3 regions of the Cupriavidus sp. NPDC089707 genome follow, and region 2 is predicted to be linked to each of the others. Evidence: predicted binding sites of a transcription regulator. Region 2 holds the regulator's gene; each other region holds the start of a gene.
What was found. The regulator HrcA, encoded in region 2, represses chaperone genes, less so after heat shock. The targets are predictions, from matches to a motif close to TTAGCACTCNNNNNNNNNGAGTGCTAA.
Positions count from the first base shown of each region.

Region 1: the regulator HrcA is predicted to act here: its motif matches at 4,323-4,349, upstream of groES (co-chaperone GroES).
Region 3: the regulator HrcA is predicted to act here: its motif matches at 3,449-3,475, upstream of rpoH (RNA polymerase sigma factor RpoH).

Region 1 is NZ_JBIVHB010000001.1:431,565-437,371, forward strand. Features, by position in the region: gene kdpC (potassium-transporting ATPase subunit KdpC) at 1-74, shown strand, start outside; gene ACIP1U_RS02045 (hypothetical protein) at 371-658, shown strand; gene dapA (4-hydroxy-tetrahydrodipicolinate synthase) at 645-1,661, shown strand; gene arsB (ACR3 family arsenite efflux transporter) at 1,648-2,724, opposite strand; gene ACIP1U_RS02060 (arsenate reductase ArsC) at 2,727-3,221, opposite strand; gene ACIP1U_RS02065 (ArsI/CadI family heavy metal resistance metalloenzyme) at 3,269-3,751, opposite strand; gene ACIP1U_RS02070 (ArsR/SmtB family transcription factor) at 3,754-4,083, opposite strand; gene groES (co-chaperone GroES) at 4,454-4,744, shown strand; gene groL (chaperonin GroEL) at 4,792-5,807, shown strand, end outside.
Region 2 is NZ_JBIVHB010000004.1:202,318-208,124, reverse strand. Features, by position in the region: gene recN (DNA repair protein RecN) at 1-1,676, opposite strand, end outside; gene ACIP1U_RS09530 (NAD kinase) at 1,765-2,682, opposite strand; gene hrcA (heat-inducible transcriptional repressor HrcA) at 2,786-3,823, shown strand; gene hemH (ferrochelatase) at 3,927-5,042, shown strand; gene ACIP1U_RS09515 (RNA-binding S4 domain-containing protein) at 5,039-5,434, shown strand; gene ACIP1U_RS09510 (hypothetical protein) at 5,521-5,807, opposite strand, start outside.
Region 3 is NZ_JBIVHB010000001.1:41,720-47,526, reverse strand. Features, by position in the region: gene ntrB (nitrate ABC transporter permease) at 1-417, shown strand, start outside; gene ACIP1U_RS00255 (ABC transporter ATP-binding protein) at 436-1,239, shown strand; gene ybiB (DNA-binding protein YbiB) at 1,334-2,326, shown strand; gene ACIP1U_RS00245 (pirin family protein) at 2,337-3,212, opposite strand; gene rpoH (RNA polymerase sigma factor RpoH) at 3,564-4,493, shown strand; gene ACIP1U_RS00235 (SCO family protein) at 4,601-5,215, opposite strand; gene cyoE (heme o synthase) at 5,342-5,807, opposite strand, start outside.

The sequences.
Region 1 (5,807 bases), on a different contig from region 2:
TGCCGGTCCTCGGCGACCCGGGCGTCAATGTCCTGAAACTGAACCTTGCACTGGATGCCATCGCGCGCAAGTAGCACGGTGCCGGGATTCGGGTCGATGCTGTTGCGGGGTCGCCGAAGCGGACCGGGCGCGGCACGCCCGGTTATTGCCTTTGCCGATAGCACTGGAATCCTGGCAGCCGCCGCTGATTTTGATGCCGATTTAATGCGTCGCCCCCAGCTTCTTACATCAAATTTAGACGGCGCTGGCTAGCATAAAGTCATGTTCAACACGTGACCCGCAAGCGCGGGTCCATTCCGACATGCGACAGTCAAGCCTTGCCGTTGATACCGTTCCCCGACGTACCGCCTCGCAAGGCAGCGAAGACACCATGCCCTCGCTGCGCGTGGTTGCCCGGCCGACAACGGCATGGATCCGCATGCGTCTTGCGGTGGCTTCCATCGAGGTGTTCGGGCTGCGGCAAGCCATGCACAGCGCGCTTGGTGGGCTGGCTCGCGTCTATGTGGTGAAGGTTGACCACCGGCACGGCGAGACCACGATGCACGTGGAGATTGCCCGTGCGGACCGCGACGCAGCCATGCACGCCATCATGATGGCATTTCCGGCCGCTGAGTTCCGGGTCACGACACCCCTGGGAGACGACCATGTGGCGCACTGAGGAGCAGAGCTTCGCCGGTGCTGCCGTTGATGCCTGCACCGGCAGCACGGCGTTTTCCCGCAAGTCGCCATGGGGCATTTGGGTGCCCATGGTCACGCCGATGCGTGCCGGCTCGCTGGACCTGTCGGGTGCCGCCAGGCTGGCCGAACGCTACGTCGAGGCCGGCGTGAACGGCCTGATCATATTGGGTACGACCGGCGAGGGAAGCCTGCTTTCCCCGCACGAGCGGCAAGTCTTCACGGCGGCGGTACTCGAGGCCGTCCGTGGCGAGCTGCCGGTGATGGCCGGCGTCGGCGCGGTCGATACACGCGCGGTGTGCGCGCAAGTTGCCGAACTGGATGCTTTCGATCTTGCCGGCTACCTGGTGCCGCCGCCTTACTACCTGCGGCCCTCCGAAGAGGGGATCGCGTGGCATTTCAATGAGGTCGCGCGCGTAACCGCCCGACCCCTGATGCTCTACAACGTACCGAAGCGAACGGGTTGTGCGATATCGCCGGCGCTCATTCGATCGCTGCTTGCGCATCCGCAGGTTTCCTCGGTCAAGGAGTGCGATGCCGGCAATCTCCGTGCGCTTGCCGACGATCCCCATGTCACGGCGTTGTGCGGCGAGGATTCGGCCTTGCTGGATCACCTGCTGGCGGGCGGTGCCGGTGTCATCGCCGCGTCCTCGCATATCCGTCCGGATTTGTTCGTGCGCCTGCTGCATCTGGCGCAGACCGGCCGTCTGCGTGCGGCCCGCGCGTTGTTTGCGAAGCTCGCGCCGTTGATCTCGCTCATGTTCGCGGAGCCGAATCCCGCACCGGTGAAAGCCGCTTTGGCAGTATCCGGCGTGATTTCCCCAGAAACCCGCCTGCCGTTGCAGCCTGCAAGCTCCGCGCTGCTCAACAGGCTGGAAGAGGCCATTGCGCTGCTTCCTCCGCCTGCCGTGACGCGGGTCATTCGCCATTCGACTTGTGACGTGCTCTGCCGCACGCCGGGCTTCCAGTTCGTTAGTGAGCCTTGACCTCGTACCACGACTGCGACCGGTTGACGATGCTGACGACTACCAGCATGACCGGTACTTCGATGAGAACGCCAACCACTGTCGCCAGCGCGGCCCCCGACTGGAAGCCAAAGAGGCTGATTGCGGTCGCGACTGCGAGCTCGAAGAAATTGCTGGCGCCGATCAGGCTGGACGGGCCCGCCACGCAATGGGCAACGCCAAGTTTTCGGTTCAGGAGGTAGGCGAGTCCGGAGTTGAAGAAGACCTGAATCAGGATCGGCACCGCGAGCAGCGCGATCACCAGCGGCTGGTCGATGATGGCCTTGCCCTGGAATGCAAACAAGAGAATCAGCGTCAGGAGCAGCGCGGCGATGGAGTACGGTCCCAGTCGTTGCACGACACGCTGGAAGTACGCAACCCCGCGGCCCAGCAGCATCTTGCGCAGGAATTGCGAGACGATGACCGGCACGACGATGTACAGGGCGACCGACGTGAGCAGGGTATCCCACGGCACGACGATGGACGACAGGCCCAGCAGCAGCGCCACCACCGGCGCGAAGGCGACTACCATGATGGCGTCGTTCAGTGCGACCTGGGACAGCGTGAAATACGGATCGCCCTTGCAGAGCTGACTCCAGACGAACACCATGGCGGTGCATGGCGCTGCAGCCAGCAGAATGAGGCCGGCCACATAGCTGTCAAGCTGGTCGGCAGGCAACAGTGGCGCGAAAAGATGGCGCACAAAGATCCATCCGAGCAGCGCCATCGAGAACGGCTTGACCGCCCAGTTGATGAACAGGGTCACGCCGATGCCTCGCCAGTGCGATTTCACCTGGCCCAATGCGCCGAAATCGATCTTGATCAGCATGGGGATGATCATCACCCAGATCAGAATGCCTACCGGCAGATTGACCTGCGCGTATTCCATCCGCCCGATCGCCTGGAAGACATCAGGCAGCATCTGCCCCAATGCGATACCGGCGACAATGCACAGCGCGACCCAAACGGTCAGATAGCGCTCAAAAAAGCTGATGGCCGGTTTGGCCGCCGCCTGGCTGGTCGCTGCTACGTTTTGGCTACTCATGCTCAGTTCCCCGCGAGACGCTGCAGCGCCTCCTGCAACTCGGCGTTGCTCATCTCGTCGATCGGGAGCAGCAGCAGTTGCAGCATCCGGTAGGCGATGGCCTGCCGGGTCAGCTCGAATGCCTGGCGCTTCTTTTCGTCGCCGCCTTCCGTGTTGGATGGGTCAGGGTAGCCCCAGTGCACCTTCACCGGGCTACCCGGCCAGTACGGGCATTCTTCCTCGGCCGCGCTGTCGCACACCGTGATGACGACGCGCATGTGCGGCGCATTCTCGCCGACAAATTCATCCCAGCTCTTGCTGCGGGAATCACCGACATCGACGCCGGCGTTTTCGAGCGCCTCGATTGCGAACGGGTTGATACGTCCGCTCGGGGAGCTTCCGGCGCTGTAGGCACGCACATCCCGTCCGAACTGCTTGGCCAGGTGATTGAGCATGCCCTCGCTCAGAACGCTACGGGCGGAGTTGTGGGTACAGAGGATCAGTACGTTGGTAGTCATTGGGTCATGAACAGTACGTTGTAGATTTTTTCGCTCATGGCTCACCCTCAGCAGCAAGACGGCGTGGCATTGACTGCGACGCCAATTGGCTTTCCCTTCGGAGCACGAGGCGCACAGCAAGCCGATTCCTGACCGCCCGCTTCGATCTTTCGGGAATCACCGTACACGGGCACATCGCCCAAGGTGTGGAAATGCTCCCACGCGATGCCTTGTGGATCGGTCAGCCAGTACTTGTCGCTACGCGCGTAGCAGCAGGTAGTTTCGCCTTCGTCTTGCAGCGACATGTCCGCGGCTTCGGCTCGCTGCTTCAACTCGGCCAGCTCCTCGGCGTCGTCAGTCTGAAAGCCAAGGTGGTCTACCCCGGTTTCCGCGCCACGCGCCGAGATGGCAAAGTTCACGCGCGGGTCTTCAAGCATCCATTTCGCGTAGTCGTCCTTCACTACCGACGGTTCGGCCGCGAAGAGCGCGGAGTAATAACGAATGCTCGCAGACAGGTCTGCGACGCTGACGTGCACGTGGAAGCGTTTCATGATCAGGACTCGGAGGCGACGGAACAGGTGGACACAGGGGAGCACGGATTGCCGCTGCAGCAGTTCTCCGTGAGGTAAGCCAGCAACGCATTCATGGTCTCGAAATGAGCCATGTAGATGATCGAGCGACCGTCCTGGCGGCTGGACAGCAAGCCGGCGCGGTGCAGCTCCTTCAGGTGGAACGACAACGATGACGCAGGCATCTCCATCAATTCGGCAATCCGGCCCGCCGGCAGTCCGGCGGGCCCGGCTTGCACGAGCATCCGGAAGACAGAGAGGCGTATCGGATGGGCAAGCGCGGCAAGCACTTCAAGGGCGTGATCGGTTTCCATGATTCGAATGTAGTCGAATCATGGAAACCGATAAAGTGAAATTTGTGTGACAGATGTGCGGCATCTCGCTTGGAGTTGACATGCAACCTATCACTTCCGCTGCCAAACGCGGACCACCTCGCCATCCAGAACCTTATCTTTTCCACTTGACCCTGAGGCGGGTATCGAGCTTCCATCGCCCGTCCGGGAAAACCCCCATCAAGCCGCTGTCTTGAAATGGCAATACCCCGTCCCTATAATTAGCACTCGTCGGGGGTGAGTGCTAACAGCATCAAGTGCCCCCTGCGACACCTGAACATTTCAGACGGCCGTCGCCCCGGTAGCCGGCCGATTTGTGATTAAACACTCACTTTTGTATCTAGGAGTCCGTATGAATCTGCGTCCTCTGCACGACCGCGTGATCGTGAAGCGTCTGGACAACGAAACCAAGACCGCGTCCGGTATCGTGATTCCCGACAACGCTGCCGAGAAGCCCGATCAAGGCGAAGTGCTGGCGATCGGCCCCGGCAAGAAGGATGACAAGGGCAACAACATTGCCCTGGACGTCAAGGTCGGCGATCGCGTGCTGTTCGGCAAGTATGCCGGCCAGGCCGTGAAGGTGGAAGGCCAGGAACTGCTGGTCATGCGCGAAGAAGACATCATGGCCGTGGTCAACAAGTAATCCGTTACTTGTAGCCCCACCCGTACAGATTTCAGGAGATTCAGAACATGGCAGCAAAAGACGTAGTGTTCGGCGACGCCGCACGTGCCAAGATGGTCGAAGGCGTGAACATCCTCGCCAACGCAGTCAAGGTGACCCTGGGCCCGAAGGGCCGCAACGTGGTGCTGGAGCGCAGCTTCGGCGGCCCGACCGTGACCAAGGACGGCGTGTCCGTGGCCAAGGAAATCGAGCTGAAGGACAAGCTGCAGAACATGGGCGCCCAGATGGTCAAGGAAGTGGCTTCCAAGACCAGCGACAACGCCGGTGACGGTACCACCACCGCTACCGTGCTGGCCCAGTCGATCGTGCGCGAAGGCATGAAGTACGTTGCCGCCGGCATGAACCCGATGGACCTGAAGCGCGGTATCGACAAGGCTGTCGGCGCCGCCGTGGAAGAGCTGAAGAAGGTCAGCAAGCCCACCACCACCAGCAAGGAAATCGCCCAGGTTGGCGCGATCTCGGCCAACAGCGACGCCTCGATCGGTGAGCGTATCGCCGAAGCCATGGACAAGGTCGGCAAGGAAGGCGTGATCACCGTCGAAGACGGCAAGTCGCTGGCCGACGAGCTGGAAGTCGTGGAAGGCATGCAGTTCGACCGCGGCTACCTGTCCCCGTACTTCATCAACAACCCGGAAAAGCAGGTTGTCCAGCTGGACAGCCCGTTCGTGCTGCTGTTCGACAAGAAGGTTTCGAACATCCGCGACCTGCTGCCGGTGCTGGAGCAAGTGGCCAAGGCTGGCCGCCCGCTGCTGATCATCGCTGAAGACGTCGAGGGCGAAGCCCTGGCGACCCTGGTGGTCAACAACATCCGTGGCATCCTGAAGACCGCCGCCGTCAAGGCTCCGGGCTTCGGCGACCGCCGCAAGGCCATGCTGGAAGACATCGCCATCCTGACCGGCGGCACCGTCATCGCTGAAGAAATCGGCCTGACGCTGGAAAAGGCTACCCTGAACGACCTGGGCCAGGCCAAGCGCATCGAGATCGGCAAGGAAAACACCATCATCATCGACGGCGCCGGCGACGC
Region 2 (5,807 bases):
GCGCCTTGCGCCAGCATCTCCTCGGCATGCTGCAACGTGGTCGCGGTGACCGTGGCCCCGCCCAGCATGCGCGCGGTCTCGACCACGCGCCCGGCCGGGTCGAGCACGCGGATACGCGAGCGCGTGACCGAGCCATTACCGCCATCGGTGGTTTCCTTGCTGACGAGCAGGTGCGTGCCGGCCTGCGCGGCGACCTGCGGCAAGTGGGTCACGCACAGCACCTGGCGCGCGCGGCCCAGTTCCTGCAGGCGCCGGCCGACCACTTCGGCGACGGCGCCGCCGATGCCGGTGTCGACTTCGTCGAAGATCAGTGTCGGCGTGGGCGAGGCTTCGCTGGTGATCACGGAGATCGCCAGGCTGATGCGCGCCAGTTCGCCGCCGGACGCGACCCGCGCCAGCGGCCGCGCGCTGACGCCGGCATGGCCGGCCACCAGGAACTCGACCTGCTCCAGGCCGTAGCTCTGGCCTTCTTCCAGCGGGTTCAGTGCGGCGACGAAGCTGCCACCCGCCATCGACAGGCCCTGCATGGCGTCGGTGACCGCGGCCGACAGTGCCTGCGCGGCTTGCGAGCGCGCATGGCCGAGGTGTTGTGCCAGCGTCAGGTAGGCAGCCTTGGCAGCGGCTTCGCGCGCCATCACCTTGTTCAGGTCCTGCGCGGCCTGCAGGTCGTCGAGCTGCTGGCGGCGCGCCAGCAGTTCATCGGGCAGTTGCTCGGGAGGCAGGCGGTACTTGCGCGCGGTGGCGTGCAGCGCCTGCATGCGTTCTTCAACGGCCTGCAGCCGTTCGGGATCCAGCTCGAGCCGGTCGACGTAGCGGGTCAGCGAGTGCGCGGCTTCCTCGGCCTGCACCTGGGCGGGCTCGAGCGCGGCCAGCACGTCGCGAAGCGCCGGGTCGACGTCGGCCAGTTGCTGCAGCCGGTGCACGATCGTGTTCAGCGCCGACAGCACCGAGCCGTCGGCCTCGGACAGCGCGTCCAGCGCCGCTCGGCTGCCGTCGATCAGACCGGCGGCATGCGACAGGCGGTTGTACTCGGCCTGGATCTCTTCCCATTCGCCTGGCTGCGGGTTGAGCTTGTCGAGCTCGCCGACCTGCCACTCCAGCCGCTCGCGCTCGAGCTGCATCTCGCGCGACTGGTGCTCGACCGCCTCGCGCTGGCGCACGCAGGCGCGCCACGCGCGCCAGGCCTCGGCCACCGCGCCGGCCTGCTGGGTCAGCCCGGCGTGGGCGTCGAACAGCAGGCGCTGCGCATCCGGGCGCAGCAGCAGCTGGTGCGCGTGCTGCCCGTGGATATCGACCAGCTGGTCCCCCACTTCGCGCAACTGGGCCAGCGTGGCCGCGGCGCCGTTGATAAAGGCCTTGCTGCGGCCGCCGGCATCGACCGTACGCCGCAGCAGCACCGAGCCGGCGCCGTCTTCGTCTTCGGTATTGAGCTCGCGCTCGGTCAGCCAGGCGTCGAGCGCAGGGTGGGTCGAGAAGGTGGCGCTGATGCTGGCGCGTGGGGCGCCTTCGCGCACGATGCCGGCGTCGGCTCGCTCACCCAGCACCAGGGCCAGGGCGTCGATCAGGATCGACTTGCCGGCGCCGGTCTCGCCGGTAAAGACGGTGAAGCCAGAAGTGAAATCCAGGTCGAGCGAGTCGACAATGACGAAATCGCGGATGGACAGGCTGCGCAGCATCGTGGCGGATCGTGGCGGAAAGTGAGATCGGTCCGGGAAGTCGGGCTGGCGTCGGATCGGGGTGGCTAGCTCGGGCTCTGGGGGCGGATCAGAGGCGGTTGTCTTCGGACGGGTATTCGTGCCAGTGCAGCTTCTTGCGCAGCGTGGCGTAGTAGTTGTAGCCCACCGGGTGCAGCAGGTTGATGCTCTTCTCCGAGCGCCGCACCACGATACGGTCGCCGGGCAGCAGCGAGGTCAGCGACTGCATGTCGAAATTGACGCTGGCGTCGCGCGCGCTGGCGACCTCGATGGTGACCTCGGCATCATGCGGCAACACGATCGGCCGGTTAGACAGCGCATGCGGGGCGATCGGCACCAGCACCACGCCCGACAGCGTCGGGTGCAGGATCGGGCCGCCGGCGGACAGCGCATAGGCAGTCGATCCGGTCGCGGTCGATACGATCAGGCCGTCCGAACGCTGGTTGTACATAAAGTAGCCATCAACGGACACCGCCAGCTCGACCATGCCGGAAATGCCCGAGCGGTTCACCACCACGTCGTTCAGCGCCAGCGCGGAAAAAATGACGCTGTCGTCGCGTACCACGCGTGACTCGAGCAGCAGCCGGTTCTCGGCCTCGTAGCGGCCGTCGAGCATGTCCGGCAGCACCGTGTGCGCGTCTTCCAGCGCGATGTCGGTCATGAAACCGAGCCGCCCGTGGTTGACCCCGATCAGCGGCACGTCGTAGCCGGCCAGCTGGCGGGCAAGGCCCAGCAGCGTGCCGTCGCCGCCCAGCACCACCGCCACGTCCGCGTGCTTGCCGATTTCCTCGGCCGACAGGGCAGGGTAGGCGGTCAGCCCGGTGGCCAGCGCGGTTTCGCGCTCGAACACCACGTCCTGGCCGTTGCGCAGGATATAAGAGGCGATCTCCTCCAGCGGTCCTTCGATGCCGGCGGTCGAGTAGCGGCCCACCAGGGCGACGGTGTTGAACGAAGTGCGCAAGGCGCTGGCTCTCGGGGGGGCGGACATGCCGGGATTAGACCATACCGCCGCTGCCGTTGCCAGCAGGTGCCGGCGCCGCAACCCAGGCAGGGCGCCAGAAGGTCTAAAACTTGCGTAAAATCGGGGCATCATGGATGAACGCTCCAAAACGCTGCTCAAGACCCTGATCGAGCGCTACATCGCCGAAGGCCAGCCGGTCGGGTCCCGCACCCTGTCGAAGTTCTCGGGGCTGGACCTGTCGCCAGCGACCATCCGCAATGTGATGTCCGATCTCGAGGAAATGGGCTTTATCGCCAGCCCGCACACATCGGCCGGCCGCATCCCGACGCCGCGCGGGTACCGGCTGTTCGTCGATTCCATGCTGACGGCCAAGCCGCTGGAGCGCAACGCCGACCTGGCCGAGCTGACCGGCCAGATCCAGGGCCAGCTGGGCGCCCAGCAACTTGGGCCGCAGCGCATGATCACGGCGGCGGCGCGCACGCTGTCCAACCTGTCGCACTTCGCCGGCGTGGTGATGACGCCGCGGCGCGCGCAGGCGTTTCGGCAGATCGAATTCATGCGCCTGTCCGACAAGCGCATCCTGCTGATCATCGTCAGTCCCGAGGGCGACGTGCAGAACCGGATCATCCAGACCGAGCTGTCATACACCCCGGCCCAGCTGATCGAGGCGGCCAACTACTTCAACTCGCACTACGGCGGCATGAGCTTCGACGCCGTGCGCAGCCACCTGCGCGTCGAGCTGCGGGACCTGCGCCGCGACATGTCGCAGCTGATGCAGGCGGCGGTCGAGGCCGGCAGCGTGGCCGACGACGAGGAAGACGACCACGTCTATATCAGCGGCGAACGCAAGCTGCTGGAAGTGGAAGACCTGTCTTCCAGCATGGACAAGCTGCGCCGGCTGTTCGACGTGTTCGAGCACAAGACCAGCCTGCTGCAGCTGCTCGACGTCTCCAGCCATGCGCAGGGCGTGCAGATCTTCATCGGCGGCGAAAGCCAACTGGTGCCGCTGGAAGACATGGCGGTCATCACCGCGCCATACGAGGTCGACGGGCAGATCGTCGGCACCCTCGGCGTGATCGGCCCGACACGCATGGCATACGAGCGCGTGATCCCGATCGTAGACATCACCGCGCGGCTGCTGTCCAGCGCGCTGAGCCAGAACCAGTGACGCGGCTGGCCGGTCTGACAAGCTGCCCCATTCCTACCGAGCGCCGCCTGCGCCGGCGCGCCGCCATGGCGCGTTCCCGGCCGCGCGCCAACCCGGAAGCGACATGACGTTTTCACCCGAACCGGTCTACCAGCACGGGCAGGCGCCGCGCACGGCGATCCTGCTGGTCAACCTGGGCACCCCCGATGCACCCACGCCCAAGGCGGTAGGCCGCTACCTGAAGGAATTCCTGTCAGACCCGCGCGTGGTCGAGATCCCGCGCGCCGCCTGGCTGCCGCTGCTGCATGGCGTGATCCTGCCGCTGCGCTCGCGTGCGTCGGCGCTGAAGTACGAGTCGATCTGGCTGCGCGAGGCGCATATGACCGGCTCGCCGCTGCTGGTCTACAGCGAGCGCCAGGCGCATGCGCTGCAGCGGCTGCTGAGCCAGAACGGCCACGAGGTGACGGTGGCGTGCGCCATGCGCTACGGCAACCCGTCGATCGCGTCAGTGATGGAAGCGCTGCGCCGCCAGGGCTGCGAACAGGTGCTGGTGCTGCCTATGTACCCACAGTACTCCGGCACCACTACCGCCACCGCGTTCGACGAGGTCTTCCGCGTGCTGGGCCAATGGCGCAACCAGCCCGAGCTGCGGCTGGTCAAACATTTCCATGACCACCCGGCGTATATCTCGGCGCTGCACCAGCAGGTCGGGGCCTACTGGTCACGGCATGGCATGCCCGACTTCGCGCACGGCGACAAGCTGATCCTGTCGTTCCACGGCGTGCCGCGGCGCACGCTGGAGCTGGGCGACCCGTATCACTGCGAGTGCCTGAAGACCGGCCGGCTGCTCGGCGATGCGCTGGGCTTGCAGCCGGGGCAGTACCAGGTGACGTTTCAGTCTCGTTTTGGCAAGGCAGAGTGGCTGCAGCCGTACACGGCCCCGACCCTGGCGGAGCTGGGCAAGGTTGGCGCCGGCCGGGTCGACGTGTTCTGTCCGGGCTTTCCGGCGGACTGCATCGAGACGCTTGAGGAAATCGCGATGGAAGGGCAGACCGAATTCAAGGTCGCGGGCGGCAAGGATTTCCACTTTATTCCTTGCATGAACGACTCGGCGCCGTGGGTGGCGGCGATGGCGGAGATTGCCCTGCAGCATCTGCAGGGGTGGCCGCTCAATACGCCGCACCCGCATGAACTGGAAGTGCGCCGCTCGCGCGCACAGACCCGGGGAGCCGCAGCATGAATGTGGATTTCGAAGCGGATGCGCGCCAGCGCATCGACAAATGGCTATGGTGCGCGCGCTTCTTCAAGACGCGCTCGCTTGCGGCCGAGGCTGTGGAGCGGGGCAAGGTGACCGTCAACGGTCAACTGGTCAAGAATTCTCGCGAAGTGCGGCCTGGCGACAAGGTTGCACTTGAAGCGCACCAGCAGCGCTGGGAGCTGCAGGTGAAGGGCATTGCCCCGGCGCGCGGCCCGGCGCCGGTGGCGCAGACGCTGTATGAAGAGAGCGCCGACAGCCAGGCACGCCGGCAGGCCGAGGCCGAGCGCCGCCGCCTGCAGCCGGAGCCCGCCGCACAGTTGCAGGGGCGCCCGACCAAGCGCGACCGCCGCCGCATCGATGATTTCCGGCACTGACGTGGCAGAAATGACACGCGGCGGCGCCGGCAGGATGCCGGGGCCGCCGCGGTGCGGGCGTGTGTCCGGGAAAGTTGCGCGGGCGCCTATTCCTGCGAAACTTCCTGGCTGACGATAGGAACGATGTAGTGCTTGAACACCGCCTTGCCACTGCCATACTCGGTATCGCGCGGCGTAAAGGCGCCGGACAGGCAGATAAAGGCGGTCATGACCGCCAGGGCGGCCACGAGGCAGAGCGTCACGACTGGCAGCTTATGCATGGCCAACCTTTCGGAAAAGGCACAAAAATGAACCATCTCCAAGCCCCCGGCATTTTTGTCATTTTTCTTAATGTGAATCTTAGTGAGTGCAGTGCAGCAAAGCAATAAGGCGT
Region 3 (5,807 bases), on a different contig from region 2:
CTGCTGCTGTTCAAGGCCGCCAACCCGGCGGCGATCTGGGCCATCTTCATCTGCTCGATCTGGCCGATGGTGATCAACACCGCCGTGGGCGTCACGCGCGTGCCGCAGGACTACCTGAACGTCGCGCGCGTGCTCGACCTGTCGGAGTGGAAGGTGTTCACGCGGGTGCTGTTTCCCGCGGTGCTGCCCTACATGCTGACCGGCGTGCGGCTGTCGATCGGCACGGCGTGGCTGGTGATCGTCGCGGCCGAGATGCTGACGGGCGGCACCGGCATCGGCTTCTGGCTGTGGGACGAGTGGAACAACCTGAAGGTGGAGCACATCGTGATCGCGATCTTCGTGATCGGCATCATCGGCCTGATGCTCGAGCATGCATTGCTGGCACTGGCACGGCGCTTCAGCTACGGCGCCAACTGAGAGCGAGGGAGAGACGCCATGGACAAGTTCGTCAGCATCGAGAACGTCGGACAGACCTTCAAGACGCGCAAGGGGCCGTTCGTCGCCCTGCGCGACATCAACCTGCAGATTGCCGAGGGGGAATTCATCACGCTGATCGGGCACTCGGGCTGCGGCAAGTCCACGCTGCTGAACCTGATCGCAGGGCTGGCCACGCCAACCACCGGCGCGCTGATCTGCGCCGGGCGCGAGATCGCGGGGCCAGGGCCGGAGCGCGCCGTCGTGTTCCAGAACCATTCGCTGCTGCCCTGGCTGACCTGCTTCGAGAACGTCTACCTGGGCGTCGAGCGGGTTTTCAGCGTCAGCGAGAGCAAGGCCCAACTCAAGTCGCGCACGCACGAGACGCTGGCGCTGGTGGGCCTGACGCACGCCGAGGGCAAGTACCCGCACGAGATCTCCGGCGGCATGAAGCAGCGCGTCGGCATTGCCCGCGCGCTGGCGATGGCGCCCAAGGTGCTGCTGATGGACGAACCCTTCGGCGCGCTTGATGCGCTGACGCGCGCGCACCTGCAGGACGAGTTGATCAAGATCGTGGCGCGCACGCGCAGCACGGTGGTGATGGTCACGCACGATGTCGACGAGGCCGTGCTGCTCGCCGACCGCATCGTGATGATGACCAATGGCCCGGCCGCCACCATCGGCGAGATCCTCAAAGTGGACTTGCCTCGTCCGCGCGACCGCGTGGCGCTGGCCGACGACAGGGACTACCACGCCTGCCGTACCGCGGTGCTGGACTTTCTCTACCGCAAGCAGCGCAATCCCGCGCTCCAGGAGGCAGCCTGAGCGTGCTCCCCGTCGTCGCGCCCATCGGCGGCGATGGGCGCGACGGCGCTGCTCCGCTATCATGAACCCAGAACAGACTCCTCCCCACGCCGCCATGACCACGCCAGCCAACCCGTTTTCCGCCGCCCGCTATATCAAGGAAGTCGGCCGTGGCGTCAACGGCGCGCGCGCACTGCCGCGCGACGATGCCAAGACCCTGTTCGACGCGATGCTGGCCGGGCGCGTGTCCGACCTCGAGCTGGGCGCGATCCTGATGGCCTACCGCATCAAGGGCGAGGCCCCGCACGAGCTGGCCGGCATGCTCGAGGCGGCCCATGAACACTGCCAGCCGCTGCCCGCGCCGCCCGAGCGCCCGGTGGTGGTGATCCCCAGCTATAACGGCGCGCGCAAGCAGCCGAACCTGGTGCCGCTGCTGGCGCTGGTGCTGGCTCGCGAAGGCATCCCGGTACTGGTGCACGGGACGCGCGTCTTCAATGACCGCGTCACCAGCATGACACTGTTCGAGGCGCTGGGCATCCCCCTGTGCGCCAGCACGGCCGAAGCCTCGTCGCGGCTGCGCGAGACTGGCGGCAACGGTCCGCTGGCGGTGCTGCCGGTCGATGTGCTGTCGCCCGGCCTGTCGCAGCTGCTGGAGCGGCGCACCGTGATCGGCCTGCGCAACTCGTCGCATACCGTGGCCAAGATGCTGCAGCCGGTGGGCGAGCACACACCGGCCGAGGCATTGCGGCTGTACAGCTATACCCACCCGGAATACCGCGAAACGCTGACCGACTATTTCTCCCACGAGCCGGCCAACGTGCTGCTGGCACGCGGCACCGAGGGCGAAGTGGTCGCCGATGCGCGGCGCAACAGCCGCATCGACTGGTTGCATGAAGGGCATCAGCAGACGCTGATCGATCCCACCGGCGGCTCGCTGGCCGAAGTGCCTGAACTGCCGCCCGGCAACGATGCCGGCCTGACGGCAGCATGGATCCGGCGCGTGCTCGATGGCGCCGTGCCGCTGCCGGCGCCGATCGCCACGCAGGTCGAAGCCATCCGCGAGTGCCTGAAGCTGGGCACCCGCGTCACCTGGGCCAGTCCGGTCTGAGCCGGGCGGTTCAGGGCTTGCGCGCCGGCAGCGGGATGCGGTCGCGCTCACCCGGCACGCGCGGGAACTGGTCGTCCTCCCAACGCTTGGCGGCGGCCTCAATGGCCTCCTTGCTGCTGGCCACGAAATTCCAGTAGATAAAGCGGCGGCCGTCGGTGGCATCGCCGCCCAGCAGCATCACGCGCGACGGCGCCATCGCCATCAGCGTAGCCGGCTGCCCGGGCGTCAGCACCACCATGTGCTCGGCCGGCAGTGGCTCGCCGTCCAGCGACACCGCGCCGTCCACCGGGTAGATGCCGCGCTCGGCATGGTCGGCGGGGATCTCCACGCTCGCGCCCGCTTCCAGCTCGATCGCCACGTACAGGGTGCGGCTGAAGACCTTGACCGGCGAAGTCTTGCCGAAGGCATCGCCGGCGATCACCACCATGCGCACCCCAGGCTGCTCGATGCGCGGCAGCGTTGCCGCGGGATGGTGGAAAAAGGACGGTTCGGCAGTTTCGTGCGACTTCGGCAGTGCCACCCACGTCTGGATGCCGTGCAGGCGGGCGCCGTCAGCGCGCACGGAATCGGGCGAGCGCTCCGAATGGACGATGCCGTGGCCGGCGGTCATCCAGTTGACGTCGCCCGGCCGGATCGCCTGCTCGCTGCCGAGGCTGTCCCGGTGCATGATCTCGCCTTCGAACAGGTAAGTGACAGTCGCCAGCCCGATATGCGGATGCGGGCGCACATCAGCCCCCTCGCCCGGCGGCATCTGCACCGGCCCCATATGGTCGAAGAAGATAAACGGCCCGACCGTCTGGGTCGCAGCGGCCGGCAGCAGGCGGCGCACGGTGAAATCGCCCAGGTCGCGCACGTGCGGCTTCAACAAGTGTTCGATAGCAGACATAACTCCTCCGGGGATACAAGAGAGGCTGGCAAGCATGCCAGCTTGCCGCCGCTTGCGTCGAGTGTAGCCGCTGGAGCAACGGATCATTCCACTCGCATGCAGAACCGGCGGCCACACACCGGCTCTAACCAGAGGTGTGCCCAGCCTCGAGTGTCCCGGACGCCGCTTCATAGCGCTATCGCTATGCAATGTGTAGAGTCAATCAACGGGAACTATCAAAGCCATAGGGACTCCAATTAGCACTCACCCGGTTGGAGTGCTAAGATGTGTTGCAGTGCCGCCGCAGCGCCTACAAGGGCGCGCGGGGCATGACCCGGCAATCCAACCGCCGGATGCGAAAGGAGCGACTGAGTGAACGCAGTGTTGTCTGCCGACCAAACCCTGATTAACAACCGTCTGCCGACGGCGCCCCGTAGCGGGAACAGCTTTGCGCTGACCTTCCCGGCGACCGTGGGCAATCTCGACAGCTATATCCAGGCTGTCCACCGGATTCCGTTGCTGACCGCGGAGGAAGAACAGCGCCTGGCGCGCGATCTCCGCGATAACGAATCTGTCGATGCCGCCCGCCAGCTGGTGATGTCCCATCTGCGCCTGGTGGTGTCGATCGCCCGCCAATACCTGGGCTATGGCCTGCCGCACGCCGACCTGATCCAGGAAGGCAATATCGGCCTGATGAAGGCCGTGAAGCGCTTCGATCCCGAGCAGGGCGTACGCCTGGTCTCGTATGCGATGCATTGGATCAAGGCCGAGATCCACGAGTACGTGCTGAAGAACTGGCGCATGGTCAAGGTGGCCACCACCAAGGCCCAGCGCAAGCTGTTCTTCAACCTGCGCAGCCACAAGCAGGGTTTGCACACGTTCACGCCGGAGCAGGTCGAGGCCGTGGCGCGCGAGCTGAACGTGAAGCCGGAAGAAGTGATGGAGATGGAAACCCGCCTGTCGGGCGGCGACCTCGCGCTGGAAGGCAAGGTCGACGACGGCGAAGAGGAATTCGCCCCCATCGCCTACCTGGCTGACAACCACAACGAACCTACGCGCGTGCTGGAAGCCAAGCGCCAGGACCGCATGCAGGTCGAAGGCCTGGAAGAAGCGCTGGGCCGGCTGGACGAGCGCAGTCGCCGCATCATCGAGGCGCGCTGGCTGAACGTGGCCGATGACGGCTCGGGCGGCGCCACGCTGCATGAGCTGGCCGCCGAGTTCGGCGTCTCGGCGGAGCGCATCCGCCAGATCGAAGCCGCGGCGATGAAGAAGATGAAAGGGGCGCTGCAGGCATTTGCCTGATCCGGGTCACCCATGCAAAAAGCCGGTCCGACTGGACCGGCTTTTTTTCGTCCGTGATTTTTCGTCCGTGATCGCAGCAGTGCGACGTTATGCCGCACCGTCTGGCGTCAGGAAAGCAACTGCTTCAGGTCGTGCGCGATCGGCTCCGGCCCCTGGCCGTGGCGGATGAACAGCCGCAGCCGGCCTTCCGGATCGAACACATAGCTGCCCGCCGAGTGATCCACCGTGTAGTTGTTGGGAGAGCTGCCCGGCACCTTGGCGTAGAACACCTTGAAGTCCTTGGCCAGCTTCTGCAGCGCGGCGTCGTCGGCCGGGCGCAGGCCCAGGAAGCGCGGGTCGAAGGCTGGCACATACTGCGCCAGCAGTGCCTGCGTGTCGCGCTCCGGATCGACCGTGACGAACAGCACCTGGACCCGGTCGGCATCAGGACCCAACTGCTCCATCACCGCCTTGAGCTCGGCCATGGTGGTCGGGCACACGTCCGGACAATGGGTGTAGCCGAAGAACATCACCACCGCCTTGCCCTTGAAGTCGGCAATGGTGCGGACCTTGCCGTTGTGGTCGGGCAGAGAGAAATCCTTGCCGAAATCTGCGGCGCCGCTGATATCGACATTGCGGAACGACGCCTTCTGCTGCCCGCAGGCGGCCAGCGCCAGCGCGAGCGCGGCAAGCAGGGAAAAGCGGCGGAAGGCGGAGAACAGGCCGGAAGCGGGTCTGGGCATGCGTGAAAGCTTGTGTGGAGCGGTCAGCAGTGGAAAAGTCGGCGAAAGCACCGAGTATCGCCGATGGCGCAGCCGCGCTGCGCCGGCCGCGACAAGATGCCGCAGCCCGCAGCGTGGCAAGGCAGGTCAGACCTGCGGCACGAACTTGAAGTAATGGTCGACCAGCAGCGCCGCGAACAGCAGCGACAGGTACAGGATAGAGAAGCGGAAGGTCCGTTGCGCCAGCTCATCCGAGTAGTTGCGGTACATCTTCCAGGCATAGGCCAGGAAGCCGCCGCCCAGTCCCAGCGCGGCCGCCAGGTAGATGTAGCCGCTCATGCCGTAGACGAACGGCAGCAGCGTCGCCGCGATCATGATCAGCGTGTACAGCAGGATATGCAGCAGCGTGTAGCGCTCGCCGTGGGTGACCGGCAGCATCGGCAGGCCCGACTTGGCGTAGTCGGCGCGGCGGTACAGCGCCAGCGCCCAGAAGTGCGGCGGCGTCCACGTGAAGATGATCAGCACCAGGAACCAGGCCTCGGCCGGCACTTCGCCAGCGACGGCGGCCCAGCCCAGCGCCGGCGGCATTGCGCCGGAGAGCCCGCCGATGACG